DNA from 4 places in the Streptomyces sp. NPDC042259 genome. Region 4 is predicted to be linked to each of the others. Evidence: riboswitches for the same ligand, from Rfam matches in the RefSeq annotation. Region 4 holds a riboswitch; each other region holds the start of a gene.

Region 1 (7,639 bases), on a different contig from region 4:
CACCCGCAGATACGCGGGGGAGTGGAAGCGCATGCCGCCGGCGTTCTGCACCACGGGCTCGACGATCACCGCGGCCAGTTCGTCGGCGTGCCGCGCGACGATCTCCCGCAGGTGGGCGACGTACGCCGGATCGGGCTCGGCGTCGAACCCGGTGGGCGGCGCGTCCGCGAAGACCTGGCGCGGCAGCACACCGGCCCACAGCGCGTGCATGCCACCGTCCGGGTCGCACACCGACATCGGCTGCCAGGTGTCACCGTGGTAGCCACCGCGCCAGGTCAGCAGCCGCTGCTTGCCCGGCTTGCCGAGCGAACGCCAGTACTGCAGGCACATCTTCACGGCCACCTCGACCGACACCGAGCCGGAGTCGGCGAGGAAGACGTGCCGCAGCGGTTCCGGGGTGATCTCCACCAGACGGGCGGCGAGCCGCACGGCGGGCTCGTGGGTGAGCCCGCCGAACATCACATGGCTCATCCGCCCCAGCTGTCCGTGGGCCGCCTCGTTGAGCACCGGGTGGTTGTAGCCGTGCACCGCCGACCACCACGACGACATCCCGTCGATCAACTCGTCGACGCCGTCGACCGGTTCGGCGAGCCGCAGCCGCACCCCCGAGGCGGAGGCGACGACCAGCGGATCGACCCGGCCGGGCATCGGGCCGTACGGATGCCAGACGTGCTGTTTGTCGAGGGCGAGCAACTCGCTCGCGGTGAGCGGCTCAGGCATTGGGGGGCAGGTCCGTGCCGGCGCCGCGACGGCGGACGGCGACCAGGTCCGTACGGGCCTCGCCGGGCTCCGCGCGGCTCTCCTCGGCCGGAGCCGGGACCTCCGCTGAGGCGTCCGTCGTCTCGTCCGCCGTCGCGGTCTCCCCGTCCCCGCAAGGACCGCAGCCGCCGCCCCCGTGGCCTCCGCAGCCGGACGCCATCGCGTCGGCCCGGTGCTCGGGCAGCGTCGTGGTGCCGGTGCCCTCCACCTCGAACCCGGCGTCCGCGATCATGTCGAGGTCGGCCTTGCCCTCCTGGCCCTCACTGGTCAGATAGTCACCGAGGAAGATCGAGTTGGCGAGGTGCAGCGCGAGCGGCTGCATCGACCGAAGGTGCACCTCACGGCCGCCGGCCAGCCGTACCTCCACGTCCGGGCAGACGAACCGCACCATCGCCAGGATGCGCAGGGCGCGCTGCGGGGTGAGGTTCCACTCCTTGGCCAGCGGGGTTCCCTCGAAGGGGATGAGGAAGTTGACCGGCACCGAGTCCGGATCCAGCGCGCGCAGCGCGAAGACCACGTCCACCAGGTCCGCGTCGCTCTCGCCCATGCCCGCGATCAGCCCGGAGCAGGCGGACATCCCCGCCGTCTGGGCCTGCCGCACGGTATCCACACGGTCGGCGAAGGTGTGCGTGGTGGTGATGTCGCCGTACGTCGCCTCGGAGGTGTTGAGGTTGTGGTTGTACGCGTCGGCTCCGGCGGCCCGCAGTCGCTCGGCCTGCCCGTCGGTCAGCAGCCCGAGGCACGCGCACACCTCGACGTCCTCGTTCTGCTCCTTGATCGCCTCGATGGTCTTCGAGACCCGGTCGATGTCCCGGTCCGTCGGCCCGCGCCCGCTGGCGACCAGGCAGACCCGCTTCGCACCGCCGGCGACGCCCGCGGCCGCCGCCTTCGAGGCGTCGTCCGGCTTGAGCCAGGTGTACTTGAGGATCTCGGCCTTGGAGCCCAGCCGCTGCGAGCAGTACGAGCAGTCCTCGGGACAGAGCCCGGACTTGAGGTTGACGAGGTAGTTCAGCTTCACCCGCCGCCCGAACCACCGGCGGCGCACCTTGCCCGCCGCGGCCACCACATCGAGCAGGTCGTCATCGGTCGTCGCCAGTACGGCGAGCGCCTCTTCGCGGGTCGGCAGCTCCCGCCGCAACCCCTTGTCCACCAGCGTGTTCAGCAGGTCCATGGCGCCGATCCTCGCCTACGGCAGCACTTCCGGCCAAGGTAGAGACCACACAACGGGGGCCGATTCATGTGTGTGTATTGCCACACCCTGACCAGGGCCCCCCGCGACTACGTTCTATGCAAACCCCACAGAACGCGAAGGACGGCCGATGCCCCAGGACCCGTTCGAATGGATCGACGTGGAGCACGAGCGGCGACGGGCCGCCGGGCTCGTACGGACCCTTCGGCCGCGGCCGGCCGACTCGCCGCTCATCGATCTGGCCGGGAACGACTACCTGGGCCTCACCCGCCACCCCGAGGTCACCGCGGCCGCCGCGGACGCGGCCCGCCGCTGGGGCGCGGGGGCCACCGGCTCCCGGCTGGTCACCGGCACCACCGCCCTGCACGCGCGGCTGGAGGAGAGCCTCGCCGAGTTCTGCGGCTTCGAGGCGGCGCTCGTCTTCTCCTCCGGCTACGCCGCGAACCTCGCCGCCGTCACCGCCCTGTGCGGCCCGTCGACACCGTCCGGTATGCCCCTGTCGGCGGCCCCGCTCGTCGTCTCCGACGCCGGCAACCACGCCTCGCTCATCGACGGCTGCCGGCTCGCCCGCGCCGAGACGGCCGTCGTCCCGCACGCCGACGCCGAAGCGGTCCGCAAGACGCTGGGGGCGCACGAGGGCCGTGCCCTCGCCGTCACCGACTCGGTCTTCTCCGTGGACGGCGACGCCGCACCGCTGGCCGCGCTCGCCGAGGCGTGCCGGGAGCACGGCGCGGCGCTGCTGGTGGACGACGCGCACGGACTGGGAGTCCTCGGGGAGGGCGGCCGGGGCGCGGTGCACGCGGCGGGCCTGGCGGGGGCCGCGGACGTCGTCGCCACCGTCACCCTGTCGAAAGCGCTGGGCAGCCAGGGGGGAGCGGTACTCGGTCCCGCCCGCGTCATCCGGCACCTCGTCAGCCACGCCCGGACGTTCATCTTCGACACCGGCCTCGCCCCGGCGGCGGTCGGCGGCGCGCTCGCGAGCCTGGAGGTGCTGCGCCGCGAGCCGGAGCGCGCGGCCCGGGTGCGGTACGTCGCCACCGAGCTGCACCGGAGGGTGACGGCGGCGGGGCTGACGGCGGTGCGGCCCGACGCGGCGGTGGTGTCCGTCCGGGCCCCGTCGCCGGAGGCCGCCGTGCGGTGGGCGGCCGACTGCCGCACCCACGGGCTCGCGGTCGGCTGTTTCCGCCCCCCGTCCGTGCCCGACGGCGTCTCGCGGCTGCGGCTGACGGCGTGCGCGGACCTCACGGACCGGCAGGTGGAGGAGGCGGCCGGCACGGTCCTGCGGACCGCGCCGACCACCTGACGCTCAACTCCCGGTGCCGGTGGACCGTCCGGCCCCGCGGCGGTGACCGGGGCCACCGCCGCGGAGGTCTCCCACGAACGAGGACCACGCCGCGGCCGTGAACGACAGGACGGGCCCGGCCGTGCGCTTGGAGTCCCGCACGGCCAGCAGGTCCGGACCGAGCGGGGCCGTCTCGACGCAGTTGTTCATTCCGGTGCTGTAGCTGCTGCGCCGCCACGTCGCGGCACGCGGCGCCGACGGGGAAGGTGCTGACGGAGAAGGGGCGTAGCGAGGCATTGCGGGCATAGTGCCTCCTCATGCGCCGTCATGGAGCCCGGCGATGTAATCCAATGAGTTCTCGTGCGAGAGGGCGCGCGTCCGCAGGGTGGCGAAGGCGGAGCCGTACGCCCGGAGGTCTTCTTTCCGCTCCAGGTAGAGGCTACTCGTCAAGTGGTCGAGAACCACCACATCCAGATCTGCGATGCGCGGAAATGAGAAGATAACGAAAGGGCCGGTGATGCCGATATGGCTCCCGGCGGAGAACGGAAGAACATGCAGTCGCACATGACGCATGTGCCCGGTGGTCACCAGGTGCCGTAACTGCCCCGCCATCACCTCCCGTCCGCCGACTTCATGACGCAGCACCGCCTCGTCCAGGACCGCGCACAACTCCAGCGGACGCTCGCCCCGCAGCACCGACTGACGGGCCATCCGCACCCGCACCAGCTCCTCGACCCGCTCCGGAGGCGGGTCGAGAAGCGCCGCCCGGGTCACCGCGCGCGCGTAGTCGGGCGTCTGGAGCAGTCCCGGCACCACCGTGGTCTCCAGCGTGCGCAGATGGGAGGCCTCGGACTCCAGGCTGATGAAGTCCAGATAGGCGGGCGGCAGCCGGTCGCGGTAGGCGTACCACCAGCCCCGCCGCGCCCCCGCGCCCTCACCGGGATCCGCCGAACCCGCCCCGCACAGCGCCCCCAGCAGCGCGCGCAGTTCCGGGTCGGTCACCCGGTAGGCGTCCAGCAACAGGGCGACGTCCGAGGGCTTCACGCCACTGCAGCCCGTCTCGATCCTGCTCACCTTCGACTGGTGCCACCCCACCGCACAGGCCGCCTCCCGGCTGGTCAGCGCCGCCAGTTCACGCTGGCGGCGCAGCTCCGCGCCGAGCTTGCGTCGGCGCACCGCGGGTCCGTAGCGCATGGGTATTCCCTTTCGGCCAAGGTGAACACGTCCAGATCCATACGTCAGTGTCAATAGACCACCGCAATGCCCAAATGTGGTTTCTCCCGGCAGAGTTCACCGCTTCGAGCGACAGATATATGCATTTTCCGGTGGATCGCTCACTCTCGGACGCGGACGGTGGCACTCTGTGACGAAGAGCCGTCCGAGACCGCTCCCGACTTCACCGCGTCAGTTCCCTGCGTCACGCGTCGGAGCCCGGCCTCGGTGGAAAGGGACAGCGCCATGGCGGATCACCAGGAAGCAACCGTTACCCTGCCGAGCGCCCCCGCCTCGGTGTCCGACGCGCGTCGCTATGTGGCGCGTGTCCTGGCGGAATGGGGGCTGGCGGACGGCACCGAGGACGCCGACACGGTTCGGCTGATCGTCTCCGAACTCGCCACCAACGCCGTGCAGCACACCCGCGGCCAGTCGCCCACGTTCACCGTGGACGTACGGCTCGACCGCGAGGAGCAGTTGCGCATCGGCGTCACGGACAGTCACCCCCGCTACCCGAGGAGGCTGCCCGCGGCCGTCCAGCAGGACAACGGGCGGGGCATGGTCATCATCCGCTGTCTGACCGCCGAGCGCGGCGGCAGACTCTCGGTCACCCCGACGGCCGACGGCGGCAAGACGGTCTGGATCTGTCTGCCCTGGAGCGTGCCCGTGCGATGACCGCCCGGCGCGGCCGCGGGCCGGGCGGCGGGCCCCCGTGGCCACGCGGCCGAGGGGCCCACCACCCGGCCCGGGGGCGCGCACCGTGCTCGCACGGTGCGCGCGGACAAGGCGGGTTGAGCGGTTCCGGCAGGTCTACCGGCGGGCAGGCGCGCCCTTACCCGTTCCGGTGCGATGCCGGTGCCAACGACCGTGTGCCCGGTCGCGGCCGACGGCCCCGCGTCGCGAACGCGGGGGCGTGGCACCACAGTCGTGTCCGCCGGCGGCGGGTGGGAACACACCCGTTGCCGCGTCGGCGCACAAGGAGAAGAAGGTGGCGGGGCGGCCGTCGCGGCACGCCACCGCCGCACCAGGTCAGTTCACGCGGCCGTAACTGACGCTTCTGGTCCAGATCCGCTCGTGGCGGACGACCGCGCCGGTCTTGGGGGCGTGCAGGATCTTGCCGCTCCCCACATAGATGCCCACGTGGTAGACGCCGCCGGCGGAGTGGAAGAACACCAGGTCCCCGCGTTGCCGGGCGAAGCCGGGCACATGGCGGACGCGGTTGTACTGGGCGGCGGCGGTGCGGGGCAGCGTCTTGCCGACCCGCTTGTAGGAGTACTGGGTCAGTCCCGAGCAGTCGAAGCTGTACGGTCCTGTCGCGCCCCACCGGTAGGGAGCGCCCTGCTTGGATTCCGCGACCCGCAGGGCGAGGGTGGAGAGGTTCGCGGCCTCGGCATCGGGTGAACCGCCGGGCACCAGCACCGAGGCGCCGACGGCTGCGAGGGTGAGGGCCGAGGCGGCCTTGGCCCTGGAGAACTTCGTTGGTCGTTTGTGCGCGGCCATACGCAACCCTTCGTCTGCCGCCTATGAAGGATGACCTGTCGGGTTCGGGCAGGCGAAGATGCCCGGCCGCCGAGGCGGCTTCACCCCAAGGGACGACCAGTGGTGCCGGTCGTCCCGCCGTAATCGGGTCCTCCACTCCTGCCGATGCACTCGTGTCGACCAGTCATCCGGGCGGCGGCAGGATTCGGCGTCCGTCCGGACCGCCCCGCCGCGGTGGCGGGGTCTTGTCGTCGCCTGGATCTTGGCGCAGCCGCGACACGGATTCCGAGAGGATCCGGTGATATGTGAGCCTGGTCACCTCTGGCATGTTCGGGTGGACACCGGACGGTTTGACGGCCATCGCTCAACCCTGTTGAGCCGTTCACCTGCGGCGAGTTGATCTCCGCGATCGTCTCGTACGCGCGCGGCTCGGATCGATCACCGCGTGATGTCTACACCGGGTCCGCCGTATGCGGGAGATCGCGTTGACGTGTCGCCCGGCCGGTCGTTCCGGCGCGCGTCCGGGCTCATCGACCCGGCGTGTTCGGCGGCATGGTGACCCGTGCGGCCCGCCGCTCCCCGTCCAGGACCAGCATCGCCCGAGCGAGTGTTCCCGAGTGCACCTCGCGTTCGCCTCGCTCGTGCATGAGCGTCAACGCGTCACGCAGTCCCGTCGCCGCGACCACGAGAGCCTGCGCCGCCCGTAGCCCGGCGTACGTGTGATGCGCGCGGGCCGGGTTGATCCGGCCCAGGAGATCCAGTACTTCCAGATACCGGTCCACCAACTCGCCCTCGGCGTGGGTCAGGGCGGGCAGGGGAGGCAGCGGGGGCGGCCACATCGCGCTCACCTCGCTCCGAGCGGGGTGCCCGGCCCCTTGCGGCTCGCGGTGAGCCGGTCGATCAGTCCGTAGGCCACCGCCGCCTCGGCGTCGAAGACCGTGTCCCGCTCGATGTCCCGGTCCACCCGCTCCGCGCTCCGCCCCGTGTGCCGCACCAGCATCCGCGCCAGCGTGTCACGCATGCGCGAGATCTCGCCCGCCTGGATCTCCAGATCGGAGGGCTGTCCCTGGACCGGTTCGCTGAGGGACGGCTGCCGGACGAGGACGCGCGCGTTCGGCAGCGCCAGTCGTTTGCCCGGGGTGCCGGCGGCGAGCAGCACGGCGGCGGACGAGGCGGCCTGGCCCAGGCAGATCGTCTCCACGTCGCAGCCGATGTAGCGCATCGTGTCGTAGATGGCGCACATGGCGGAGAAGGAGCCGCCGGGGGAATTGATGTAGAGCGAGATGTCCCCCTCGGGCGCCGCGTGTTCGAGATACATGAACTGTGCGATCACATCGCCGGCACAGGCGTCGTCGATCGGTGTGCCCAGGAAGACGATGCGCTCGGACAGCAGCTTGGAGTACGGGTCCCTCGTATGGGTGCCCGTGCTCGTGCGCTCGGTGAACTCCGGCAGGACGTAGCGGGCGGTGGGGCGGTGCATGGGCGGCACTCCTCGTCCGTCAAAAATGTACAGGACGTACAGATCCTTGCGGGATGAGCATGGCCCAGCGGGGCCGGGAGCGGCAATGGATCCGGCGGGGATCCGGCGTGGTTTCGCTCTGGGCGTGAGCGCGCCGACGCCGAGGCGGTGGGCTCACGCCCCGAGCGAAGGGTGTCGGCACTCCACGGGCAGCGCTGGCGGAAAGCCTCTGACCTGGCATTTCTTCGCTTCTCAGGGA
Region 2 (7,639 bases), on a different contig from region 4:
GAGTCGATGGAGAACCAGCGCGACGTCGTCAAGAACGAGCGCCGCCAGCGCTACGACAACGTGCCCTACGGCACCGCGTTCGAGAAGCTGACGGCCATGGCCTACCCCGACGGCCACCCGTACCACCACACCCCGATCGGCTCGATGGCCGACCTGGACGCCGCCTCCCTGGAGGACGCGCGCGCCTTCTTCCGCACGTACTACGCGCCGGGCAACGCCGTCCTGTCGGTCGTCGGCGACATCGACCCCGAGCGCACGCTCGCCTGGATCGAGAAGTACTTCGGCTCCATCCCCGCCCACGACGCCAAGCAGCCGCCGCGCGACGGCAGCCTGCCCGACATCATCGGCGAACAGTTGCGCGAGGTCGTGCGCGAGGAGGTCCCCTCCCGCGCCCTGATGGCCGCCTACCGTCTGCCGCACGACGGCACCCGTGAGGCCGACGCCGCCGACCTCGCCCTCACCGTCCTCGGCGGCGGCGAGTCCTCCCGCCTCCACAACCGGCTGGTCCGGCGCGACCGCACCGCCGTCGCCGCCGGCTTCGGCCTGCTGCGGCTGGCCGGCGCCCCCTCGCTCGGCTGGCTGGACGTCAAGACGTCCGGCGGCGTCGAGGTCCCGGACATCGAGAGCGCCGTCGACGAGGAGCTGGCCCGCTTCGCCGCGGAGGGCCCGACCCCCGAGGAGATGGAGCGCGCCCAGGCCCAGCTGGAGCGCGAATGGCTGGACCGGCTCGCCACGGTCAGCGGCCGCGCCGACGAACTGTGCCGTTACGCGGTCCTGTTCGGCGACCCCCAGCTCGCCCTCAGCGCCGTCGACCGGGTTCTGGACATCACCGCCGAGGAGGTGCGCGAGGTAGCCGCCGCCCGGCTGCGCCCCGACAACCGCGCCGTGCTGGTGTACGAGCCGACCGCCCCCGAGGCCGACGAGAACGCAGGAAACGCAACGGAAAGCGAGACGGCCCAGTGAGCGACGCCGCACCCGCGAGCAGCCCCCAGACCGCGGCAGCCCCTTCGATGGACTTCCACCCGCGCCCCCAGCCGGGCGAGGCCACCCCGTGGGCCTTCCCGGCCCCCGAGCGCGGTGAGCTGCCCAACGGCCTCACCGTGCTGCGCTGCCACCGGCCCGGCCAGCAGATCATCGCCGTCGAGATCAACCTCGCGGCGCCCCTGGAGGCCGAGCCGCAGGGCCTCGACGGCGTCGCCACGATCATGGCGCGCGCCCTGACCGAGGGCACCGACAAGCACACCGCCGAGGAGTTCACGGCCGAGCTGGAGCGCTGCGGGGCCACCCTCGACGCGCACGCCGACCACCCCGGGGTCCGGGTCTCCCTGGAGGTCCCGGCCTCCCGGCTGCCCAAGGCGCTCGGCCTGCTCGCCGACGCCCTGCGCGCCCCCGCGTTCCCCGACGGCGAGGTCGAGCGCCTCGTCCGCAACCGGCTGGACGAGATCCCGCACGAGCTGGCCAACCCCGCCCGCCGGGCCGCCATGGCGCTCTCCAAGGAACTCTTCCCCGCCGAGTCCCGGATGTCCCGCCCCCGCCAGGGCACCGAGGAGACCGTCGGGCGCCTCGACGCCGCCGCCGTCCGCGCCTTCTACGAGGCGCACGTGCGCCCCGCCACGGCGACCGCCGTGGTCGTCGGCGACTTCACCGGCGTCGACCTCGACCAGGCGCTGGCCGACTCCCTCGGCGCGTGGACCGGCTCCACCGCCGAGGCCCGGCCCGTACCGCCGATCACCGCGGACGACTCCGGCCGCGTCGTGATCGTCGACCGCCCCGGCGCGGTGCAGACCCAGCTGCTCATCGGCCGCATCGGCGGCGACCGGCACGACCGCGTCTGGCCCGCCCAGGTGCTCGGCACGTACTGCCTCGGCGGCACCCTCACCTCCCGTCTGGACCGCGTCCTGCGCGAGGAGAAGGGCTACACCTACGGCGTGCGCTCCTTCGGCCAGGTGCTCCGCTCGGCGCCCGACGGGACCGGTGCCGCGATGCTCGCCATCAGCGGCTCCGTGGACACCGCGTCCACCGGACCGGCACTGGCCGATCTGTGGACCGTGCTGCGCACCCTGGCCGCCGAGGGGCTGACCGACGCCGAGCGCGACGTCGCCGTGCAGAACCTCGTGGGCGTCGCCCCGCTGAAGTACGAGACGGCGGCGGCCGTCGCGGGCACCCTCGCCGACCAGGTCGAGCAGCACCTCCCGGACGACTTCCAGGCGCGCCTGTACGAGCGCCTCGCCGAGACGGGCACCGTGGAGGCCACCGCGGCCGTCGTGAGCGCCTTCCCGGCCGACCGCCTCGTGACGGTCCTGGTGGGTGACGCCGCGGAGATCCTGGAGCCGGTCAAGGCGCTGGGCATCGGAGAGGTGAAGGTCGTCCAGGGCTGACGGCACGTCGGGGCGCGGGCCGGTCGCGACGGTTCGCGGCCGGGGGCGCCCGGTGGCCCCCGCCTGTCGCGGCCACTGCGGCCGGTGGACGGCCAACTGGTCGGCAGATAAGCGCATAAGGGAGGCACGCGGGGCCAACGGGGCTCGCGTGCCTCCCTTATGTCCGTTTTGAAGGAGAGGTTGCATGTCTGGCGTGTGGCGTACGACACAAAAGCTGCGTTCTGTTTGTCGATCGAAACACACCCGGATTAGCGTCAGTCCGGCTGCCCGTCAGATGTGAGCCGCATCCGCGGCACCGGTCAGTCATCGCCGAGTCCCCAATGGCGCGAGCCAGGGGAGCCGGGGACCCACAGTCCCTGGGGTGAATCGGGTCCCTTTCCGGAGGGAGCCGTAGGAGACCTTCCTGCTCCGAACCCGTCAGCTAACCCGGTAGGCGAGAAGGAAGGAAAGGAATGGCCACACCCATGGCGTTCATAGGTGCCACCGGCAAGCATCGTCGTCCGAGCCGTGCCGTCCGCGTCGGCGCGAACGTGGCGGGCATCGCCACGCTCACCGCCACCGGTGTGGTCGCGGGCTTCGCCGCTCCGGCGATCGCCGCCACCGACGACGCCCCGCGCGTCCAGGACACCGGCCTCACCCAGGCCGTCGTCATGGGTGACGAGACCGCCGACCGGATCGGCGCCCAGGCCGACACCCAGCAGAGCGCCGCCTACGAGGCCGAGGCGCGGCTCAAGGCGGAGGCCGACGCGAAGCAGAAGGCCGCGGACGCCAAGCAGCGCGCCGACGAGGCCAAGCGCAAGGCGGAGGCCGAGCGCGCCGAGAAGGAGCGCGTCGCCCGCGACGAGGAGCGCAAGCGCCTCAACGCCTACGTCTCCCCGATCGACGGCAGCTACGTCTCGACCTCCTACAAGGCCTCCAGCGGCCTGTGGTCCTCCGGCAGCCACACCGGTGTCGACTTCCACGCCGACATGGGCACCGTCGTGCAGGCCGTCGGTGCCGGCACCGTCGTCGAGGCCGGCTTCGGCGGCGCGTACGGCAACAACATCGTCATCAAGCACAACGACGGCACCTACACGCAGTACGGCCACCTGTCGTCCCTCAGCGTCTCCGCGGGCCAGACGGTCACCGCCGGCCAGCAGATCGGCCTTTCGGGCGACACGGGCAACGTCACCGGCCCGCACCTGCACTTCGAGGCCCGTACCGGCGCCACCTACGGCTCCGACATCGACCCCGTCGCCTACCTGCGCGCGCACGGCGTCAACGTCTGATCCCCGCGTCCGGGGCGGCAGCCCCGCACTCCTCGTTCCGCCCAAGGCCCCGGCTCCCGCCGGGGCCTTGGGCGTTGGCGGATGGACATCGGCCGGTATACGGCAGCCGGGTAATGGCCAAAAAATAGCCATGGATTACCGGTGCCCATCGGAAATCGCCCGGCATTGCCATAGAGTCGCCGAACAGACGTCAATCGGCCGCGTTTCGCGGGGATTAAGGCGGAGGTTCACTGATGCGGGGCCCTACGTGACCGGCAATGGCGAGACAGCGCGAGAAGGCGGCCGCATTTCCGCGCACGCCGTGTGCGCGGCGATCCGCGACGACATCGTCTCGGGGGTCCATCCGCCCGGCAGCCGGCTCATCGAGGAGTTACTGGCCCGCCGTTACGGCGTCTCCCGGGTGCCGGTGCGGGAAGCCCTGCGGGCCCTCGCCTCGGAGGGGTTCGTGACCACGCGCCGGCACGCCGGGGCCTGTGTCGCCGAACCCAGCGAGCGGGAGGCCGCCGATCTCCTCGACGTCCGCGCCCTGCTGGAGCCGCTCGGTGCCGCCCGCGCCGCGCAGCGCCGCACGGAGGCCCATCTGAAGGTGCTGCGCGGACTGGTCAGGCTGGGCCGGGAGCGGGCCAGGGACGGCAGTACGGCGGAACTGTGCCCCCTCGGCGACTGGTTCGACGAGACCCTCGCCCAGGCGTCCGGCAGCCCCAGCCTCGCCGCGCTGCTCACCCAGCTGCGGCTCAAGATCGCCTGGGTCTACGCACCGGAGGCACCGCCGCGGCCCGTCGAGGTCTGGGACGCCCACGGAGCCCTCGTCGACGCCGTCGCCCGGGGCGACGCGGAGCGGGCCCGGGCGCTGGCCGAGACCCGGGCGGCCCGGTCGCCCGGTGCGTACCGGCTGCGGCGGGCGGTGCGCGTGGGGCGGCCACGGGCGGGAAATCCGAAACAATCCGTAAACACGGTGAGCGCCCGCTCTTAACAAGAATCCGCTATTCAAGCCGCCGCCGGAGGCCGGCCGGAATTGCGCTGCGGTCCGGTGTGTCCGCATAAAACAAAAAGCGGGGCCGCGGCGGCCTCACCCGGCCGCCGCGGCCCCGCTTTCGCGGTGCGCGGTGAATCAGACGGTCTCCGGGAGCTCCTCGAGCCCCTCGGCGACCAGCTTGGCCAGACGGTCGAGCGCGGCCTCGGCGCCTTCCGCCTCGGTGGCGAGGACGATCTCCTCGCCGCCCTGGGCGCCCAGGCCCAGTACGGCCAGCATCGACGCGGCGTTGACGGGGCTGCCGTCCGCCTTGGCGATCGTCACGGGGACGCCGGCGGCCGTCGCCGCACGGACGAAGATCGACGCGGGACGGGCGTGCAGGCCCTCGGCCCAGCCGACGTTGACGCGGCGCTCAACCATGGTGTTGCCCTTCAAGTCGCTATTGGTTGTCTAGACCAGTGTCTCACGGGGGTGGCGGTGCTCGGGTGTGGTGCTCCCCACGACACCTCGGGAGCGCCCGGACGGCCACCCGACGCCGCCGGGCCCGTCGTCGGTCCCCGGCCGTACGCTGGCCCCATGCAGACGCCGTCCGAGCACGCGTACCCGACCCACTGGGAAGCCGACGTCGTGCTGCGCGACGGCGGTACGGCCCAGGTCCGCCCCATCACCGCCGACGACGCGGGCCGCCTGGTCAGCTTCTACGAACAGGTCTCCGACGAGTCGAAGTACTACCGCTTCTTCGCCCCCTACCCCCGGCTCTCCGACCGGGACGTGCACCGCTTCACCCACCACGACTACGTCGACCGGGTGGGCCTGGCCGCCACCGTCGGGGGCGAGTTCATCGCCACCGTCCGCTACGACCGCATCGACGCCCGGGGCATGCCCGCCACCGCCCCCGCCGACGAGGCCGAGGTCGCCTTCCTCGTCCAGGACGCCCACCAGGGCCGCGGCGTGGCCTCCGCCCTGCTCGAACACATCGCGGCCGTCGCCCGCGAGCGCTCCATCCGGCGCTTCGCCGCCGAGGTGCTGCCCGCCAACACCAAGATGATCAAGGTGTTCACGGACGCGGGCTACACCCAGAAGCGCAGCTTCGAGGACGGAGTCGTCCGTCTCGAGCTGGACCTCGAACCCACCGACCGATCGCTCGCCGTCCAGCGGGCCCGCGAGCAGCGCGCCGAGGCCCGCTCCGTCCAGCGGCTCCTCGCCCCCGGGTCCGTCGCCGTTATCGGTACGGGCCGTGCGGCGGGCGGCCTGGGCCGCACCGTGCTGCGCGACGTGCTGGCCGGCGGCTTCACGGGCCGCACGCACGCGGTCAACCGGGCCTTCCCCGAGGGGCTTTCGGTCCTGGAGCCCGAGGGCGTTCCCGCCCATCGTTCGATCCTCGACATCACCGAACCCGTCGACCTCGCCGTCGTCGCCGTGCCCGCCGCCGGGGTGCCGTCCGTCGTCGCCGAGTGCGGCGAGCACGGGGTGCAGGGCCTCGTCGTCCTCTCCGCCGGATACGCCGAGAGCGGGCCCGACGGCCGCGCCCGCCAGCGCGAACTGGTCCGCCAGGCCCGCTCGTACGGGATGCGCCTCATCGGCCCCAACGCCTTCGGCCTCATCAACACCGCGGAGGGCGTCCGGCTCAACGCCTCCCTGTCGCCCGAACTGCCCGCGGCCGGGCGGATCGGGCTGTTCAGCCAGTCCGGCGCGATCGGCATCGCCCTGCTCTCCGGGCTGCACCGGCGTGCCGCCGGGCTCGTCGGCGTCTCCACCTTCGTCTCCGCGGGAAACCGCGCCGACGTCTCCGGCAACGACTTCCTCCAGTACTGGCACGACGACCCGGACACCGACGTCGCCCTCATGTATCTGGAGTCGATCGGCAACCCCCGGAAGTTCACCCGCCTCGCCAAGCGCACCGCGGCCCGAAAGCCGGTCGTCGTCGTCAAGGGCGCCCGCCACGGCGGCGCGGCCCCCACCGGGCACGCCGTCCCCACCACCCGCATCCCCGACGCCACCGTCTCAGACCTGCTGCGGCAGGCGGGTGTCATCCGTGTCGACACGGTCACCGAGCTGGCCGACGCCGGGTTGCTCCTCGCCTCCCAGCCGCTGCCCGCCGGACCGCGCGTGGCCATCCTCGGCAATTCCGAGTCGCTCGCCCTCCTCACCTACGACGCCTGCCTCACCGAAGGGCTGCGCCCGCTGCCCCCGCGCGACCTCACCACGGCGGCGGGGCCCGCCGACTTCCACGCCGCCCTCGCCGAGGCCCTGGCCGACGGGGGCAGCGACGCCGTGGTGGTCACCGCGATCCCCTGGGTGGGCGACACCTCCGCCGGCGCCCTCGCGACCGCCCTGCGCGAGGCGGTCGCGCAGTCCCCGGCCGCCAAGCCCGTCACCGTCGTCCATCTGGAGATCGAGGGCCTCGCCGAGGCGCTGGCGGCCGACGCCGAGCCGGCCCCGGGGGAGTCGCGGCGGGCACCCGGACCGGCCGGCGGTGCGCCCGCCGTGCGGATACCCGCCTACCCCGCGGCCGAGCGCGCCGTGCGGGCCCTGGCCGAGGCCGCCCGCTACGCGCGCTGGCGGCGGCAGCTCGCGGAGCCCGGCCGGGTGCCCGAGTACGACGACATCGACGAGGCCGGCGCGGCCGCCGACATCGACGTGCTGCTGACCGCGCACGGCGCGGCCACCCCGCCGCCCGGAGCGGCCCGGGCCGTCACCCTGTCCGCCGCCGACACCCAGCGGCTGCTGGCCCGCTACGGGATCGCCGTCCTGCCCGCCCTGGCCGCGCCCGACCCCGACAGCGCCGTCTGGGCGGCGCACCGGCTCGGCTTCCCCGTGGCACTCAAGCCCACCGCCCCGCACCTGCGCCACCGCGCCGACCTCGGCGGGGTCCGGCTCGACCTGGGCGGCGAGGCGGAACTGCGCAGGGCCTACGCGGAGTTGACGGAGCTGCTCGGCAAGCCCGAGGAAACGCGGCTGGTGGTGCAGTCGATGGCCCCGCGCGGCGTCGACACGGTCGTACGGGCCGCGATCGACCC
Region 3 (7,639 bases), on a different contig from region 4:
CGCGGCGCCGTGCTCGCCTTCCCGCACGACGCCTGGGCGGAATTCGTCGGGGCCATACGGATCGGGCGGCTCGGCTGAGCAGCGCGCCCCTGGGGAGACGTGATGCACGAAGGACCGACGGCGACAGCCGTAGACGCCTGGTTCAAGTCCTCCTACAGCGGAGCCGGCACGACCGAGTGCCTAGAAGCCGCCGTCCAGGAAGGACGCACCGCCGTCCGCGACTCCAAGGACCCCACCCGGGCCCCGCTCGCCTTCCCTCACCGCGCCTGGGCCGACTTCGTCGGGGCCATACGGATCGGGCGGCTCGGGTGAGAGCGCTGGCCGCCGGTGCCCGTGCCGGCGCCCGGGTGGGTCGGGGACAGGAAGACGGCCATGTCGTTCTCCGCGCCCGGCAGTGGGCGTAGCTCGTGCCAGCCCAGGCGGTGGTACGTCGCCATGGTGGCCGTGGCCTTGCGGGCGGTGCGGAGCCAGGAGCGGGCGGCGGGGGCGTCCGTGGCGAGTTCGGCGAGGAGGCGGCGGCCCAGGCCGTCGGGCCGGGAGCGGCGGCGGACGGCCAGTTCGTCGACCTCCAGGGCGCCCATCAGGAGGTCGGTGACGCGTTTCGGGCCGAGCTGGGACGTGACCTTGCCGTACCTCCGGGTCGTCGGGAACGGGGGCCGGGTGAGCCAGCCCGTGGCGAAGCCCTCGATGCCCGCCGGGGACTGGGCGACGGCCGCGCGGAAGCCGAGGCGCTGCGCATCGGTGGTGAGGCGGGTGCGGAAGCGGCGAACGGATTCCTCGTCCTCGTTCCACGGTGGTGCCGTGAAGACCTCGGCGTACGCCTCGACCAGCGCATCAGCCAATCTCAGGACATTAGGCCCGTACCAGATCACCTGTGCGCTCCTCGGGTCGAAGCCTCCCTCAAGTACCGAATTTACGCGGGGATAGCCTCTTGGGACGGAGCTTTTCCTTAGCCTGGAGGTGCCTTATGGGTCGGATTCCGACGTCTGTTGTAGCCGCGAGCGGGCTTGTGGGTGGTTACGGCGTGGCCCGCTGGACGAAGCGGCGGCCGCTCGGCGGGGTGGCGCTGGCCGCCGCCGGGGCCGTGGCCGCGCGGCAGTGGGCGCGGTCGGCCGGGGCGGGGAAGTCCGCCGCGCTGAGCGGGCTGTACGTCGCCGCGTTCGCCGGGTCCCATCCGCTCGCCAAGAAGGTCGGCGCCTGGCCGTCCGTCTTCGCCGTGGCCGGCGGGGTCGCCCTCGCCTCCTGGGCCGTCGAGCGCAAGGCCTGACCAGTCCGATGACGGATTTGGGCCGGGGCCCCTCCGCCCCGGCCCGTAACCGTCCCCCCTTACGCCGACGCCTCCGTCAGGCGGCTCAGCTCCGCCTCCGTGAGCGTCAGGTCCGCCACCGCCAGCAGCGCCGGCAGCTGCTCCACCGTGCGCGCGCTCGCCAGCGGGGACGCGACGGTCGGCTGGGCCGCCAGCCAGGCCAGCGCCACCGTGGCGACCTCGGCGTCGTGCGCCTTCGCCACCTCGTCCAGGGCGACGAGGACGCGGCGGCCGCGCTCGGACTCCAGGTGCCGGGCGGCGCTGCCCGCCCGCGCGCTGTCCACGTTCTGGCCCGGGCGGTACTTGCCGGTGAGGAAGCCCGAGGCCAGGGCGTAGTACGGGACGGCCGCCAGGCCGTGGCGGGCGGCGACGTCGGCCAGGTCGCCTTCGTAGGTGTCGCGGGAGACCAGGTTGTAGTGGGGCTGGATCGCGGCGTACTTGGCGAGCCCGGACTCCTCGGAGAAGGCGAGGGACTCGGCCAGCCGGTCCGCGGTGATGTTGGAGGCGGCGATCTCGCGGACCTTGCCCTCCTTCACCAGGGCGTCGAGGGCCGTGATGAACTCCTCCGCCGGCACCGACGGATCGTCGTAGTGCGTGTAGTAGAGGTCGATGTAGTCGGTGCGCAGGCGCCGCAGCGATTCCTCGACGCCCGCCTTGATGACGTTCGCGGACAGGCCGCGCGGCTGGGGGTGGCCGGCGCCGACCTTGGTGGCGAGGACGATGTCGGCGCGGTTGCCGCGTGCGGCGAACCAGTTGCCGATGACGGTCTCGGATTCGCCGCCCTTGTTGCCCGGGGCCCAGGCGGAGTACACGTCCGCGGTGTCGATGAAGTTCCCGCCCGCCGCGGCGTAGGCGTCGAGGACGGCGAAGGACTCCGCCTCGTCGGCCGTCCACCCGAAGACATTGCCGCCGAGGGCGAGCGGGTGGACGGACAGGTTGCCGATCTTCTGGTGAATGTCAGCCATGCGGAAACACAACGCCCCGGCGGAGGTCGGTATTCCGCTCGGTACGCCGGCCCGTCGCTCCGGGCCGTTCACACCGGCCCGCCCCGCACCGGCCCCGTCACGCCTCCGCCGTGATCGGACCCGCCTCCGGCGTGGACGGCCCCTCCGGCGGCGTCTTCGTCGCCGCCGACAGGGGTGCCGCGATGTCCTCCAGCGAGCGGCCCTCCGCCGGGACGGCCAGCACCGCCGCGACCAGCCCGGCCAGGCACATCAGTGCCGCGCCGATCTGGAAGGCGAGGACCGTGTCACCGACGACGCCGCTCGCCGTCAGCGAGGAGAACAGCAGCGGGCCGCTGATGCCGCCCGCCGCCGTGCCCAGGGCGTAGAAGAAGGCGATGGCCATGGCCCGGGTCTCCATCGGGAAGATCTCCGAGACCGTGAGATAGGCGCTGCTCGCGCCCGCCGAGGCGAAGAAGAGGACGACGGCCCAGCAGGCGGTGAGGGTGTTGGCGCTCAGATGGCCGCCGTCGAAGAGCGCGGCCGTGCCGAAGAGGAGCACTCCGGACAGCAGATACGTCGACGAGATCATGATGCGTCGGCCGACCGTGTCGAAGAGCCTGCCGAGGAGCAGCGGGCCGAGGAAGTTCCCGACCGCTATCACCGCGAAGAAGTAGCCGGTGTGCGACGTGGAGACGTCGTAGAAGGTGGTGAGGATGGCCCCGAAGCCGAAGGTGATCGCGTTGTAGAGGAACGCCTGGCCGATGAAGAGCGCGAGGCCGAGGATCGCCCGGCGCCGGTACTGGGAGAAGACCGTGCGGGCGATGGTGCCGAAGCCGATGCTCTTGCGCTGGTGGATCGTGATCTGCCGGGTGGGCGGCGGCAGCACCTCGCCCTTCTCCATTTCGATGCGTTGTTCGATGGAGGCCACCAGCACTTCGGCCTCTTCACCCCGGCCGTGGATGAACAGCCAGCGTGGGCTTTCGGGCACATGGCGCCGGACGAGCAGGATGACCAGTCCCAGGACGACGCCGAGGCCGAAGGTGATCCGCCAGCCCAGGTCGGCCGGGAAGATGCTCGTGTCCAGCATCAGGATGGACAGCAGGGAGCCGCCGATCGCGCCGAGCCAGAAGCTGCCGTTGATGATCAGGTCGACACGGCCGCGGTAGGTGGCGGGGATCAGCTCGTCGATGGCGGAGTTGATGGCCGCGTATTCGCCGCCGATGCCGAACCCGGTCAGGAAGCGGAAGGCGAAGAACCACCAGGTGGAGAAGGAGAACGCGGTCATCGCGGTCGCCGCCAGATAGACGGCGAGCGTGATCATGAAGAGTTTCTTGCGGCCGAAGAGGTCGGTCAGCCGGCCGAAGAAGAGCGCCCCGGCGCAGGCTCCCGCGACGTAGAGGGCCGCCGCCAACCCCGTGACCTGCCCGGAGGTGATGGACAGACCGCTGTCCTTCTCGGAGAGCCGGCCGGCGATATTGCCGACGACCGTCACCTCCAGGCCGTCCAGGATCCAGACGGTGCCGAGGCCGATCACCACCGTCCAGTGCCACCGGGACCAGGGCAGCCGGTCGAGGCGGGCAGGCACGGAGGTGGTGATCGTCGCATTCGTCACACACCCCGAGTTCCCAAGCGAACCGAAAGCATTCGTGGCAAAGGTGTGGTTATCGGGACCGATTATCGACGTCGTGCGGGACCGGGCGGAGAACGTAGGGCTTCTACGTTCGTACGGCCCCGCAGACCTCTTTACCCCTTACGGCCGCTCGACAGCCCTTACGGCTGCAGGCCGCGGCCGCGCAGCCACGACAGCGGGTCGACCGGCGAGCCGCCGCCCGGCCGGGTCTCCAGGTGCAGGTGGGGGCCGGTGACGTTGCCGGTCGCGCCGACCCGGCCGATCACGTCGCCCGCCGAGACCTGGCCCGAGGTGACCACCATCGAGGAGAGGTGGCAGTACCAGATCTGGGTGCCGTCATCCATGGTCAGCACGATGCGGTAGCCGTACGCGCCCGCCCACCCCGCACTGGTGACCGTGCCGCCGCCGACCGCCTTGACCGGGGTGCCGGTCGGGGCGGCGAAGTCCGCGCCGGTGTGGTTCGCGGACCACATGTCGCCGGCCTGGCCGAAGCCCGCGGTCAGCGTGTAGGACCCGACGGGGAGGCTGTACGAGCCCGAGCCGTGGCCACCGCCCGAGGACCCCGAGCCGCCGCTCCCCGCTTCGCTTCCGGATTCGTCACCGGATTCGCTCGTGGATTCGCTGGAAGATTCGTTCGAAGCCTTTTCGGCGGCCTGCTCGGCGGCCTTTTCCGCTTCCGCCTTCTTCGCCGCGGCCTCGGCTTCCGCCTTCTCCTTCTCGGCGGCCTCGGCGGCGGCCTGCTCGGCCTTCTCGGCCGCGGCCTTCCGGTGGGCCTCCGCGGCCGTCTTCGCCGCGGCCTCGCGGGCCTCCTCGTCACCGAGGTTCTGCTGGTGCTCGGCCTGCTGCAGGATGCGGGCGCGCAGCGCCTCGCCCGCGTCGGCGGTGCCCCGGGCCGCTTCCTCGGCGGACAGCCCCGCCTGGGTCAGCGGCTGGTCGGCACCGGGCGCCTGCGCCGCCGCGGAGCCGGCGGCGGGGGCGGAGTCCGCCTTCTGGTGGTCGTCGCCGGTCAGCAGCGCGCCGAAGCCGGGGATGTTCTGGGCCATGTCCGGCACGGATATCGGGGCCGCCGGGCGGTCCTGTGCCGTCGCCATGCCGCCCGCGCCGACCGCCGCGATCACCCCGACGCCGAGGACCGCACCGCTGCGGGCCATCGTGCCGCCGCGCTGCTTGACGACGCGGTGTCTGCCACGGACGGGCGCGATGGATTCCTCGGTGGGGTTCCACACGCCCCCGGGCGCACCGGCGGGCCCGGCGGCCATGGGGGCCGCAGGGGTCACGGTGGTCACAGGGGCGTTCACCGGGGGCTCGGCGGCGACGGCGGGCTCGGTCGCGGGCGTCAGCGAGGCAGGCGGCGTCAGCGGGTTCGGCGAGGCCGGCGGCGTCAGCGGGGCCAGCGGGGTCATGTACGCGGGCACGATCGAAGGCTCCGGCGCGTAAGCCCCGTACAGCTCCGGCTGCTCCGGCGACCCCGGCTGCTCGTAAGACCCGTACGAACCAGCTGTCTCGTACGAACCGTAGGTCTCGTACGAACCATCGCCGAGGGCAGGCTTGTTGGACGCCACGAGGGCGACTCCTTTCCTTCCTTCTCGCCTACCGGGTTAGCTGACGGGTTCGGAGCAGGAAGGTCTCCTACGGGCCGGAGTACAGCCCGATTCACCCCAAGTTTGGTGGTTCCCCGGTTCCCGGTTTTGTCGCTGGTGTCGCAGATGGTGCTGTGCCCGCGGGATTCGGCGAAGGCGCACGGTGCCGCCTCTTGCGGCGGCTGTGACGACCGCGCTGCGTTATCGAACGTTAATAGACATGACTGGCGGATTCCAAGCCGAACGCCCGATCCCACCGACTTCCGAGGCCGGACTTCTCGGGGCACGCGGGTTTCCCCAGAAGGGAGTTACCGCCCGCTACCGGAACGCAACGGAAGTGAGCCGCCGTCAGCCGGTATCCGGCGACCCGGCTCCCCTTCCTCCCCGCTGCCCCTCGGCACGCGCGCTTCACGTGCCATCGCGGTCGGTGGACGGAATGTGCGTACGCGTGGACGTCACGGTCGCGGCGAGGGTGCCCCGTGCGGCGGCCACGGGGTGGTGGAGGCCGTCACCGCGCCGGATCGCCAGCAGGGCCATGTCGTCGGCGGTGTGGCCGCCGGAGTGATGGGCCACATCGGCGGCGAGGGTGTCGAGGAGCGCGTCCGGGCTGCGGAACTGCTTGCCGCGCAGCCTCTCCTGGGGGGCGTAGAAGACACCGTCCGCGTCCCGGGCCTCCGTCACCCCGTCGGTGAACAGCAGCAGCGTCGCGCCCGCCGGGAACTCCCACTCCTCCGCGCGGTCCGGCCAGCCGCCCAGGTCCCCCATGCCGAGCGGCAGCGCGGGCACCTTCGGGTACGTCTCCGCCACCCGCCCGTCGGCGTGCAGCAGCAGCGGCGGCGGGTGGCCGCGGTTCACCAGACGCAGCGTGTTCGCCCCGGGCCGCACCTCCGCCAGCACGGCGGTGGTGAAGCCCTCGGACTGGTCCAGATTGGCGCGCCGCGTGCCCTCCCGCCGCAACGCGTGCTCCAGCCGTGCCGCGAGCGCCTCCAGGGTGCGTTCCCGCTCGGCGGCCTCGCGGAACGCGCCGATCACCACCGCGACGGCCTCCACCGCGCCCAGACCCTTGCCACGGACGTCACCGACGATGACGCGCACCCCGTGGGGGGTGTCCTGGACGGCGTAGAGGTCACCGCCGATCCGGGCGTCGGCCTGGGCCGCCACATAGCGCGCGGCCACGCGCAGCCCGCCGACGCGGCCGGGCGGCGTGGGCAGGACCGCGCGCTGGGCGGCCTCGGCGATGCCGCGCGCGGAGGCGAGCTGCTGATCACCGTGGCGCACGATGCGGTTGAGGCCGAGGGCCAGGAGGGAGACGGCCACGACGGTGGTCACCTCGGTCGCGGCCTCGGCCGTCTCGTGGACCCGGTGGTAGACCGCGAGGGTGACGGCCGCCACCACCGCCGCCAGGGCGGTCATCGCGGTGGCGCGCAGGGACAGCAGGGCCGCCGCGATCAGGGGCGCGGAGCAGAAGAAGGGGGCGTAGGTGAAGCGGGGCGGCGTGAAGTAGTCGAAGGCGGCGCCGCCGACGATCAGTACGGCCGGGAGCCAGTGCGCGGCGCGGCGGGCAACTGCCCAGTGGGGCTCGCCGCCGTCCCGCGGCGGCGGGTTCCACAGGGGTTGCGCTGCCGGATCACGGGCCGGGCCGCGCGCCGGTTCACGTGCCGGGCCGCTTGCCGCAGCCGGCCCGGGCTCGCCTCGCTTCCCCACCGTGTTCTCTCCTGACCGGCCGTCCCGCGCGTCCCCTCAGCCTCGCGCGTGCCGGGGGCGTGGGCGAGCGGGGTTCGGCCGTCGGAGTGGGGCGGGGCCGGATACGTCCGGGGGCCGCGGGCGCACCCACAAACGCCGGACGGGCGGGATGTGGCTGGGCTCAGCCACATCCCGCCCGTCCGGCGTCGAAGACCGTCAGGTCACTCCGCGCGCATCAGGCCGCGGACGGACGACGGCCACCGCCGCCGGTGCCACCGCCCGTGCCGCCACCGCGACGGCCGCGGCCGACCGCGTTGCCCGGACGGGTGCCGGAGCGGCGGGAGCCCTCCGTGCCGTTGCCGAAGCCGCGGAACGGACGGCTGCCGCTGTTGCCGGAACCGCCCGTGGCGGCACCGGCGGCGTCCGTGCGGGTGCGGCCGCGGCCACCGCGGCTGCCGCGCGAGCTGGACGACTTGCCGGTGCCCTGCGGCTGGGC
Region 4 (7,639 bases):
ACCTCGATGGCGTCACGGCGGGTGATGTAGTCCTCGTGCGCGGCGCGGTAGGCGTCGGCCAGCTCCGGGTCGCTCTGCAGCCGGGCGGTCATGTCCTTCATGACGCCGTCCGCCTCCAGCGTGCCGATCGCGGAGGCGGCGCGCGGGCAGGTCAGGTAGTACAGCGTCGGGAACGGCGTGCCGTCCTCCAGACGCGGCTGCGTCTCGACGACGTCGGGGTTGCCGCAGGGGCAGCGGTGGGCGATGGCGCGCAGCCCGCGCGGCGGGCGGCCCAGCTGCTCCTTGAACGCCGCGATGTCCGCGTCGGTCGGCTCGGTGGGCTCGGTCTTCGGAGGAGGGGTGTCCATGTGCTCGCTCGTACTCGGTGTTCTCGAATGTGGTCGGGGAAGATCGGGAGATCAGGACGATCCGGGACGATCCGGGAGGAGCCCTGACGGGCCCTTACGGGGAGTCCGTGGCGTCCACGCCGTCCCAGAGGTTGCTGTACCAGGGGCGGTTGGCGGCGCCCTGGTCCGTGCGGCGCTTGGCGGGCCCGCTGCCGTCCACCACGCTGTAGCCGGTCTCACCGGGGCGTAGGTAGTGCAGGTGCTCGCGCGCCTGCTGCTCGACGTACGCCGGGTCCTCCAGCCGCGCCTTCTGCTCCCGCAGTTGTCTGACCTGTTCGCGGGCGCGCTCGGACTGGCGCCGCTGGTCGGCGATGTCCGAGCGCTGGGTGACCCACTGGCGCATGGGGTAGGCCAGCGCGACGACCAGGGAGCAGACGACGAGCGCGAGGAGCGCGGCCCGGCCGGTGAGCCGGCTGCGGCGGGGCGGCCGGGCGCGGTAGACCCGGCCGCCGCGGGCCGACGGGCCCTGTACGAGCACCGTGCCGAGCGCCTTGAGCCTGGTCGCGGTGGGCAACCGTTCCGCCGCCACGTCGCCTCCCCGTGGTCTCTGAACGAACGTACGTCCTCGGCCACGGTACGGGACCGTGGCCGAGGACGTAGTGAGGCTGCCGTCTGTCCCGGGAGGGTTTTCGGCCGGGGCCGTTCAGCGCCCGTTCACAGCGGGTATGTCAGCCCTTGCCGCGTTTAATCAGTTCGCAGAGCGAAACCGCGGGAAGGCGCTGCGGCCGGCGTAGACCGCGGCGTCGTCGAGGATCTCCTCGATGCGCAGCAGCTGGTTGTACTTGGCGACGCGCTCGGAGCGGGCCGGGGCACCGGTCTTGATCTGGCCGCAGTTGGTGGCGACGGCCAGGTCGGCGATGGTGACGTCCTCGGTCTCGCCGGAGCGGTGGGACATCATGCACTTGAAGCCGTTGCGCTGGGCCAGCTCGACGGCGTCGAGGGTCTCGGTCAGCGAACCGATCTGGTTGACCTTGACCAGCAGGGCGTTGGCGGCGCCCTCCTCGATGCCGCGGCCGAGGCGCTCGGGGTTGGTGACGAACAGGTCGTCACCGACGATCTGCACCTTGTCGCCGAGGCGCTCGGTGAGGGTCTTCCAGCCGTCCCAGTCGTCCTCGAACAGCGGGTCCTCGATGGAGACCAGCGGGTACGCGGCGACCAGCTCCGCGTAGTAGTCCGTCATCTCGGCGGCCGAGCGGGACTTGCCCTCGAACTCGTACGAGCCGTCCTTGTAGAACTCGGACGCGGCGACGTCGAGCGCGAGCGCGACGTCCTGGCCGGGGGTGTAACCGGCTTCCTTGATGGCCTCGAGGATGAGGTCGAGGGCCTCGCGGTTGGAGCCGAGGTTCGGGGCGAAGCCGCCCTCGTCGCCGAGGCCGGTGGACAGGCCCTTGCGCTTCAGCACGGCCTTGAGGGTGTGGTAGACCTCGGTGCCCCAGCGCAGCGCCTCGGAGAAGGACTCCGCGCCGATCGGCGCGATCATGAACTCCTGGATGTCGACGTTGGAGTCGGCGTGCGACCCACCGTTGAGGATGTTCATCATCGGAACGGGCAGCAGGTGCGCGTTCGGGCCGCCGAGGTAGCGGAAGAGCGGCAGGTCGGACGCCTCGGAGGCGGCGTGCGCGACGGCGAGGGAGACGCCGAGGATGGCGTTGGCGCCGAGCGAGGCCTTGTTGTCGGTGGCGTCCAGGTCGAACATGGCCTGGTCGATCAGGCGCTGCTCGGTGGCGTCGTAGCCGACGAGCTCCGGGCCGATCTGCTCGATGACGGCGAGGACGGCCTTCTCGACACCCTTGCCGAGGTAGCGGTTCTTGTCCCCGTCGCGGAGCTCGATGGCCTCGAAGGCGCCGGTGGAGGCGCCGGACGGCACGGCGGCACGGCCCGTGGAGCCGTCGTCGAGGCCGACCTCGACCTCGACCGTGGGGTTGCCTCGCGAGTCGAGGATCTCGCGAGCTACGACGACGTCGATAGACGGCACGTGCGTCTCCTTCGTGTGTGTCTGGAGTTCTGCCCCCGAGCCTAACGGGCTCCGGAGGTTCCCCCCGCCGGTGGACCACCTGGCGAGCCGAAAAACCGCACAAATGCCGAGATCATCGGACGAATAGCCGATGTGTTCGCCGAGCGGGAAACACGGACGGCGGGCCGGACGGCCGGACCGCCGGAGCCGGCGGGGCCCCGGAAACGGCGGAGCCCCGCTCCGGCGCGCCCCGGGGGGAAGGCGCGCGTCGGAGCGGGGCGGTCCGCTGTGAACACTGGGGGCGCGGCGCGGCGGCCGGCCCGCCGGATCAGCTGAGGTGCAGGTGCTGGCCCACGAAGATCAGGTCGGCGTTCTCGACGATGTCCTTGTTGAGCTCGTGGAGCTTCTGCCAGCCGCCCTTGACCTTCTTGGCCTCGGCGATCTTGGCGAGGGTGTCGCCGGACTTGACCTCGTACTCGCCGTCGCCCTTCTTGAAGGACTTCGGGGTGGCCTTCGGAGCGGTCTGCTTCGGGGCCGGGGCCGGAGCGTCGTCCTCGTCGTCGGACTGCAGCTGCGGGGCGGCCTTCGGCGCGGTCTGCTGCGGGGCCTGGCGCTCGCTGCGGTCCGCGTGCGACTTGGTGGAGGTGCCGCGCGAGGACGAGCCGGAGGTGTCGACGTCGGCCTTCGGGCCGCCGGACGTCAGACCGCCCGCACCGGCGCAGCCCCAGGCACCCGGGCCCTGCATGGCGAGGAGCTTCTCGGCGACGGCGATCTGCTGGCTCTTGGTGGCGTGGTCGGCGCGGTCGGCGTAGGCCTGGCCGCCGGCGGCGTTCCAGGAGGACTGCGAGAACTGCAGACCGCCGTAGTAGCCGTTGCCGGTGTTGATGGACCAGTTGCCACCGGACTCGCACTGCGCGACCGCGTCCCAGGTGGAGACGGAGGCGGCGTTGGCGGAGGTCGTGGCCATCAGCGGCGCGGCGACGGCGACACCGGCGACGCCGGCGAGCGTGACGATACGAACGGCCTTGGACGGACGACGGTGCTTGCCCTTGGACATGAGTCGGTTTCCTCACCGACGCCTACGAGGTGAGCTGTCGGGTTCGGGCTGTGAGTTGCCCGGCCCGGTGTGTGGTGCACACCCGGCTTCACCCCAAGCCGTCCCGCTCCTGTCGATCAGGTGATCGGCTGGACCGTTCCGGCGCCTACCTTGGTTCCCCCGCTCCTGCCTACGGCGCTTTCGCGACGACCCCTCCGGCCGCCGGCAGGATTCGGCGTGGCGGCCGTGGTGCTCGCGGTGGCGAGCGGTGACGACGTTAGACACAGCTGGCGTACGGGTTCAAACCCCTGATTCCAGCCACAGTTGCCTCTTGTTACCCACGGGAACACCTCGTTTCCGCAGGTGAGACCCCATGAACAAACTCCGGATGAGGACCTTCCGACCAAAAGTCAACGAGACCCATGTCTCACTTTCGACTGGAACGGACATTCCCCCCGAAGTCTGCTCTATTTCGTGGGGTGTTTCCGGACCTCAAGCTTCTGACCAGGCTGGATGAGGTCCGGATCGGAGCCGACGACCTTCTTGTTGTCCTGGTAGAGGGTGGACCAGCCGCCTGCGACGGAGTGTTCCTCCGCGATGGCTGACAAGTTGTCACCGGGGCGCACCGTGTAGTCACCGGCGCCCGGCTGGTCCGTTCGCGCGCCGCCGTCCCGCGAGGCGCGGCCGGTGTCCGAACGCGGCGTCCCGGTGTGCTCCTTGCCGGCGTCCGTGCCGTCCGTGCTGTCCGCGTTGCCGGGGGCCGGGGTGCCGGAGGGCGCACCGGGTGTGGTCGAGGGGATCTCGGTGGGATCGTCGGTGGCGGGCGTGCGGTGCTTGCCGTCCGAAGTGCCGTCCGTGGGGCGGGGGGACTCCCCGGTCGCGGGCCCGGTGGGCTCGCCGCTCGGCCGGCCGGTCCCCGTGGGGGCGGACGGCGAGGCGGGAGAGGTGGGGGAAGACGGCGAGGAGGAGGGCGAGGCCGGCTTGTCGGAAGGTGACGGCTTGTCGGAAGGCGAGGGCTTCCGGGAGGAGTCGGAGGAATCGGGGTCGGGGGAAGGCGAAGAGGTCGACGGCGTGGAGGGGGTGGTGCGCGTCGGCGCGGGCCCGGTGGACGTCTCCGGCTCGGGGGTGTGCGTGCTGCCGGGGTTGACCTCCGGCGCCTTGCCGCCCTTGGCGAGCCCCGAGGACACCGCGCAGCTCGGCCAGGCGTCCGGGCCACGGTTCGCCAGGATCCGCTCCGCCACCGCGATCTGCTGCGAGCGGCTGGCGAGGTCGGGGCGCGGCGCGTAGTCCGTGCCGCCGCCCTGCTGCCACATCTCCTGCGTCAGCTGCAGCCCGCCGAAATAGCCGTTGCCCGAGTTGGAGCTCCAGACGCCTCCGCTCTCGCACTGGGCGACCTTGTCCCACGTCGGGGCATCGGCGGCGTTCGCGCCGGTGGCGGCGAGCAGCGGCATGGCGAGGGACGCGCCCGTCACCCCCGCCGCGACCACGATCGCCGGTACCTGACGGGGTCTGCGGTGTCTACCGTTGCCGGAGCGCATGCGTTGGCCTCTCGTTGGCGGCTGAGTTGATGGTGGTCGAACATAGCGACGGACCACGGGAGTCACAAGCCGGTGTAGCGGAGGTCACGCGAAGGTCACGCGAACTGACGTAGGGTCATCTGATACGCGTAGTGAACTCCACCGGAAGCGTGCGTAGACCACGCATAATCAGCCCGCCGCGCCACCTCAACTCCTCCGGGTCGGCGGCCAGTCGCAGATCCGGCAGCCGGCGCAGCAGCGTCGCCAGCGCGGTCTGGCCCTCCAGCCGGGCGAGCGGCGCGCCCAGGCAGTAATGGATGCCGTGCCCGTATCCGAGGTGCTGATTGTCACGCCGGGACAGATCGAGGGTGTCCGGCCCGGCGAACCGTTCGGGGTCCCGGTCGGCGGCCGCGAGCACGACGAGCACGGGATCGCCGGCGGCGATGCGCTGCCCGCCCAGACTGATCGGCTCGGTCGCGAACCGCCAGGTCGCCAGCTCCACCGGCCCGTCGTAGCGCAGCAGTTCCTCCACGCCGGTGGCGAGCAGGCTCTCGTCACCCGCCGCCAGGGCGCGTTGCAGACGCGTCCGTTCACCGGGATTGCGCAGCAGGGCGTAGACGCCGTTGCCGATCAGGTTCACGGTGGTCTCGAAACCGGCGAACAGCAGGATGAAGGCCATGGCGGCGGCCTCGTTCTCGGTGAGGTGCTCACCGTGGTCGCTGGCGCGGATGAGCCCGGAGATGAGGTCGTCGTCCCCTCCTTCTCCCAGCTCCTCCCGCTTGCGGTGGATCAGCTCGGCCAGATAGCCGCGCATCTTCTTCACCGACCGGGCGACCCCGCCGCGCGGCCCGCCGCCGTGGCGGATCATCATGCCCGCCCAGTCGCGGAAGTCGTCCTGGTCCTCGCGGGGCACACCAAGCAGATCGCAGATCGCGTAGATGGGCAGCGGGAAAGCGAACTCGTGGATCAGGTCCGCCTCCCCGTTGTCGATGAAGGCGTCGATGAGCCGGTCGGTCAGCTCCTGCACACGCGGGGCGAACTCGGCGACCCGGCGCGGGGTGAAGGCCTTCGACACCAGCCGGCGCAGCCGGGTGTGGTCCGGCGGGTCGATGTTGAGCAGGTGCGTCATCAAATTCGCGCTGCGCTCGCCCGGAATGCCGACCTTGCCCTTGCCGTGCGCGGCCTCGGAATGGTGCGCCGGGTTCTTCGACAGCCGCTGGTCGGCGAGGGCCTGGCGGGCGTCGGCGTAGCGGGTGACGAGCCAGGCATCGACGCCACTGGGCAAGGTGGTGCGGTGCACGGGAGCGTGGTCGCGCAACCAGGCGTACGCGGGGTACGGATCGGCGGCGAATTCCCAGGTGAACAGGGGCGGCGCGGGGGGTGTGTCCTTGTCGTCGTGCACCCCCCGACGCTACCCGGTGCCCTGCGGGTCTTGACCTGTGCACCTCCGCTGCGCGGCGGTGTCCTCAATCGCCGGACGGGCTCGAATCAAGCCCGCTGGGGGTCCCCCCAGCGGTAGCTGGGGGAGATTGAGGACGCGCCCGCAGGGCGCCCGCCGCCGCAGGCGGCACAGACGGCCTACGTGTGACCGCCGCCGCCGCTGCCAAAGCCACCGCTGCCGCCCTCGTGCCACTTCTTGCGCTCCTCCGTCAGCTCTTCCTCGTGGCTGGCGGGGTTCAGCTCGTGCGGCAGCATCCGGTGTTCCTGGTCCTGCACGGGCACTTCATTCGACTCATGATGTTCGGTGACATAGCCGACCGTGCCGTCGTCGTCATCGTGGCCCGGCCCGTGGTCGGGCGTCTTCGGCCCGTCCTTCTCGTCCGGTGTACTCCACGCGCCCATGCGTCGCTGCGGCGCGGCCGGGGGCGGCGGCTCCGCGTCACGCTTCCGTCGGCCCCAGAAGACGGCGACGATCAGAAGAATGGTGACGATCACGCCGACGACCGCGGGCGCGATACCGACGAGGTGGTCGCGGTTGGCGAGGTCCATGTGTTCCAGCATGCGGTCCGGTTACCCCGGCTGCGCGCGGTCAGCCCCGAATCTGGGCCGAACGGGTGCGCGGCCGTCACCGGGACCGACGGCCGGCGCCCCGCCCCGGCCGGGTCAGTCTTCGCCGGGCGCGCCCTCGGCCGCGCGGATCGCGTCGCGGTAGGCACGGGCGGCGGCCCGCAGCGCGGTCTCCGGCTCGACGCCGTCCGCCTCGGCCCGGACGGCCAGGGCGAGCAGCTCGTAACCGACGCCGTCACCGGCCGGCAAGGCCACGTCCAGGCCCCCGGTACGGGCGCGGGAGGCCAGCTTCGCGGTCAGGGCCAGGGCCGGCTGACCCAGCGGCACCCCCTCGGTGACCGACGCACGGTCCTTCTCGATCGCCTTCGTCCGCAGCCAGTGCGCCTTGACGTCCTCGGGCGTCTCGGCGGACTCCGCACCGAAGACGTGCGGGTGGCGGTGGATGAGCTTGTCGACGATCACCCCCGCCACGTCGTCGACGGAGAACGGCTCGTCCGGGTCGTCCTCGGCGATCCGGGCGTGGAAGACGACCTGGAGCAGCACGTCGCCCAGTTCCTCGCGCAGCGACTCCCGGTCGCCGGTCTCGATGGCCTCCAGCAGCTCGTACATCTCCTCCAGGCCGTACTTCGCCAGGTCCTCGTGGGTGCGGATGCCGCTCCACGGGCAGGCGCGCCGGATCCGGTCCATGACCTGGACGAGGTCGAGCAGACGCGCGCCGGGCAGGTCGTAGGAGCCCGGC

Evidence for each region. Region 4 has a riboswitch for cyclic di-AMP ahead of ACZ6MA_RS23865 (transglycosylase family protein). Riboswitches for the same ligand answer to the same signal wherever they lie in the genome.
Region 1: another riboswitch for cyclic di-AMP. It lies ahead of ACZ6MA_RS22200 (C40 family peptidase); the one in region 4 lies ahead of ACZ6MA_RS23865 (transglycosylase family protein).
Region 2: another riboswitch for cyclic di-AMP. It lies ahead of ACZ6MA_RS11775 (M23 family metallopeptidase); the one in region 4 lies ahead of ACZ6MA_RS23865 (transglycosylase family protein).
Region 3: another riboswitch for cyclic di-AMP. It lies ahead of ACZ6MA_RS19860 (M23 family metallopeptidase); the one in region 4 lies ahead of ACZ6MA_RS23865 (transglycosylase family protein).

What each region holds. Positions count from the first base shown of each region.
Region 1 is NZ_JBVJDW010000008.1:174,988-182,626, reverse strand. Features, by position in the region: gene ACZ6MA_RS22230 (adenosylmethionine--8-amino-7-oxononanoate transaminase) at 1-720, opposite strand, end outside; gene bioB (biotin synthase BioB) at 713-1,930, opposite strand; gene ACZ6MA_RS22220 (8-amino-7-oxononanoate synthase) at 2,079-3,251, shown strand; gene ACZ6MA_RS22215 (DUF397 domain-containing protein) at 3,255-3,536, opposite strand; gene ACZ6MA_RS22210 (helix-turn-helix domain-containing protein) at 3,546-4,424, opposite strand; gene ACZ6MA_RS22205 (ATP-binding protein) at 4,689-5,117, shown strand; gene ACZ6MA_RS22200 (C40 family peptidase) at 5,472-5,942, opposite strand; cyclic di-AMP (ydaO/yuaA leader) riboswitch at 5,946-6,142, opposite strand; gene ACZ6MA_RS22195 (hypothetical protein) at 6,449-6,760, opposite strand; gene ACZ6MA_RS22190 (ATP-dependent Clp protease proteolytic subunit) at 6,766-7,401, opposite strand.
Region 2 is NZ_JBVJDW010000003.1:664,956-672,594, reverse strand. Features, by position in the region: gene ACZ6MA_RS11785 (M16 family metallopeptidase) at 1-963, shown strand, start outside; gene ACZ6MA_RS11780 (M16 family metallopeptidase) at 1,011-2,378, shown strand; cyclic di-AMP (ydaO/yuaA leader) riboswitch at 2,676-2,829, shown strand; gene ACZ6MA_RS11775 (M23 family metallopeptidase) at 2,843-3,646, shown strand; gene ACZ6MA_RS11770 (GntR family transcriptional regulator) at 3,894-4,619, shown strand; gene ACZ6MA_RS11765 (HPr family phosphocarrier protein) at 4,758-5,039, opposite strand; gene ACZ6MA_RS11760 (bifunctional acetate--CoA ligase family protein/GNAT family N-acetyltransferase) at 5,196-7,639, shown strand, end outside.
Region 3 is NZ_JBVJDW010000007.1:24,582-32,220, forward strand. Features, by position in the region: gene ACZ6MA_RS19830 (DUF397 domain-containing protein) at 1-78, shown strand, start outside; gene ACZ6MA_RS19835 (DUF397 domain-containing protein) at 103-312, shown strand; gene ACZ6MA_RS19840 (N-acetyltransferase) at 258-842, opposite strand; gene ACZ6MA_RS19845 (hypothetical protein) at 968-1,267, shown strand; gene ACZ6MA_RS19850 (aldo/keto reductase) at 1,327-2,271, opposite strand; gene ACZ6MA_RS19855 (MFS transporter) at 2,369-3,862, opposite strand; gene ACZ6MA_RS19860 (M23 family metallopeptidase) at 4,021-5,139, opposite strand; cyclic di-AMP (ydaO/yuaA leader) riboswitch at 5,453-5,584, opposite strand; gene ACZ6MA_RS19865 (PP2C family protein-serine/threonine phosphatase) at 5,869-7,164, opposite strand; gene ACZ6MA_RS19870 (DEAD/DEAH box helicase) at 7,379-7,639, opposite strand, start outside.
Region 4 is NZ_JBVJDW010000009.1:220,171-227,809, reverse strand. Features, by position in the region: gene ACZ6MA_RS23880 (DUF501 domain-containing protein) at 1-347, opposite strand, end outside; gene ACZ6MA_RS23875 (FtsB family cell division protein) at 442-915, opposite strand; gene eno (phosphopyruvate hydratase) at 1,075-2,361, opposite strand; gene ACZ6MA_RS23865 (transglycosylase family protein) at 2,669-3,397, opposite strand; cyclic di-AMP (ydaO/yuaA leader) riboswitch at 3,402-3,584, opposite strand; gene ACZ6MA_RS23860 (transglycosylase family protein) at 3,844-4,914, opposite strand; gene ACZ6MA_RS23855 (cytochrome P450 family protein) at 5,030-6,295, opposite strand; gene ACZ6MA_RS23850 (DUF6479 family protein) at 6,472-6,894, opposite strand; gene ACZ6MA_RS23845 (nucleoside triphosphate pyrophosphohydrolase) at 6,997-7,639, opposite strand, start outside.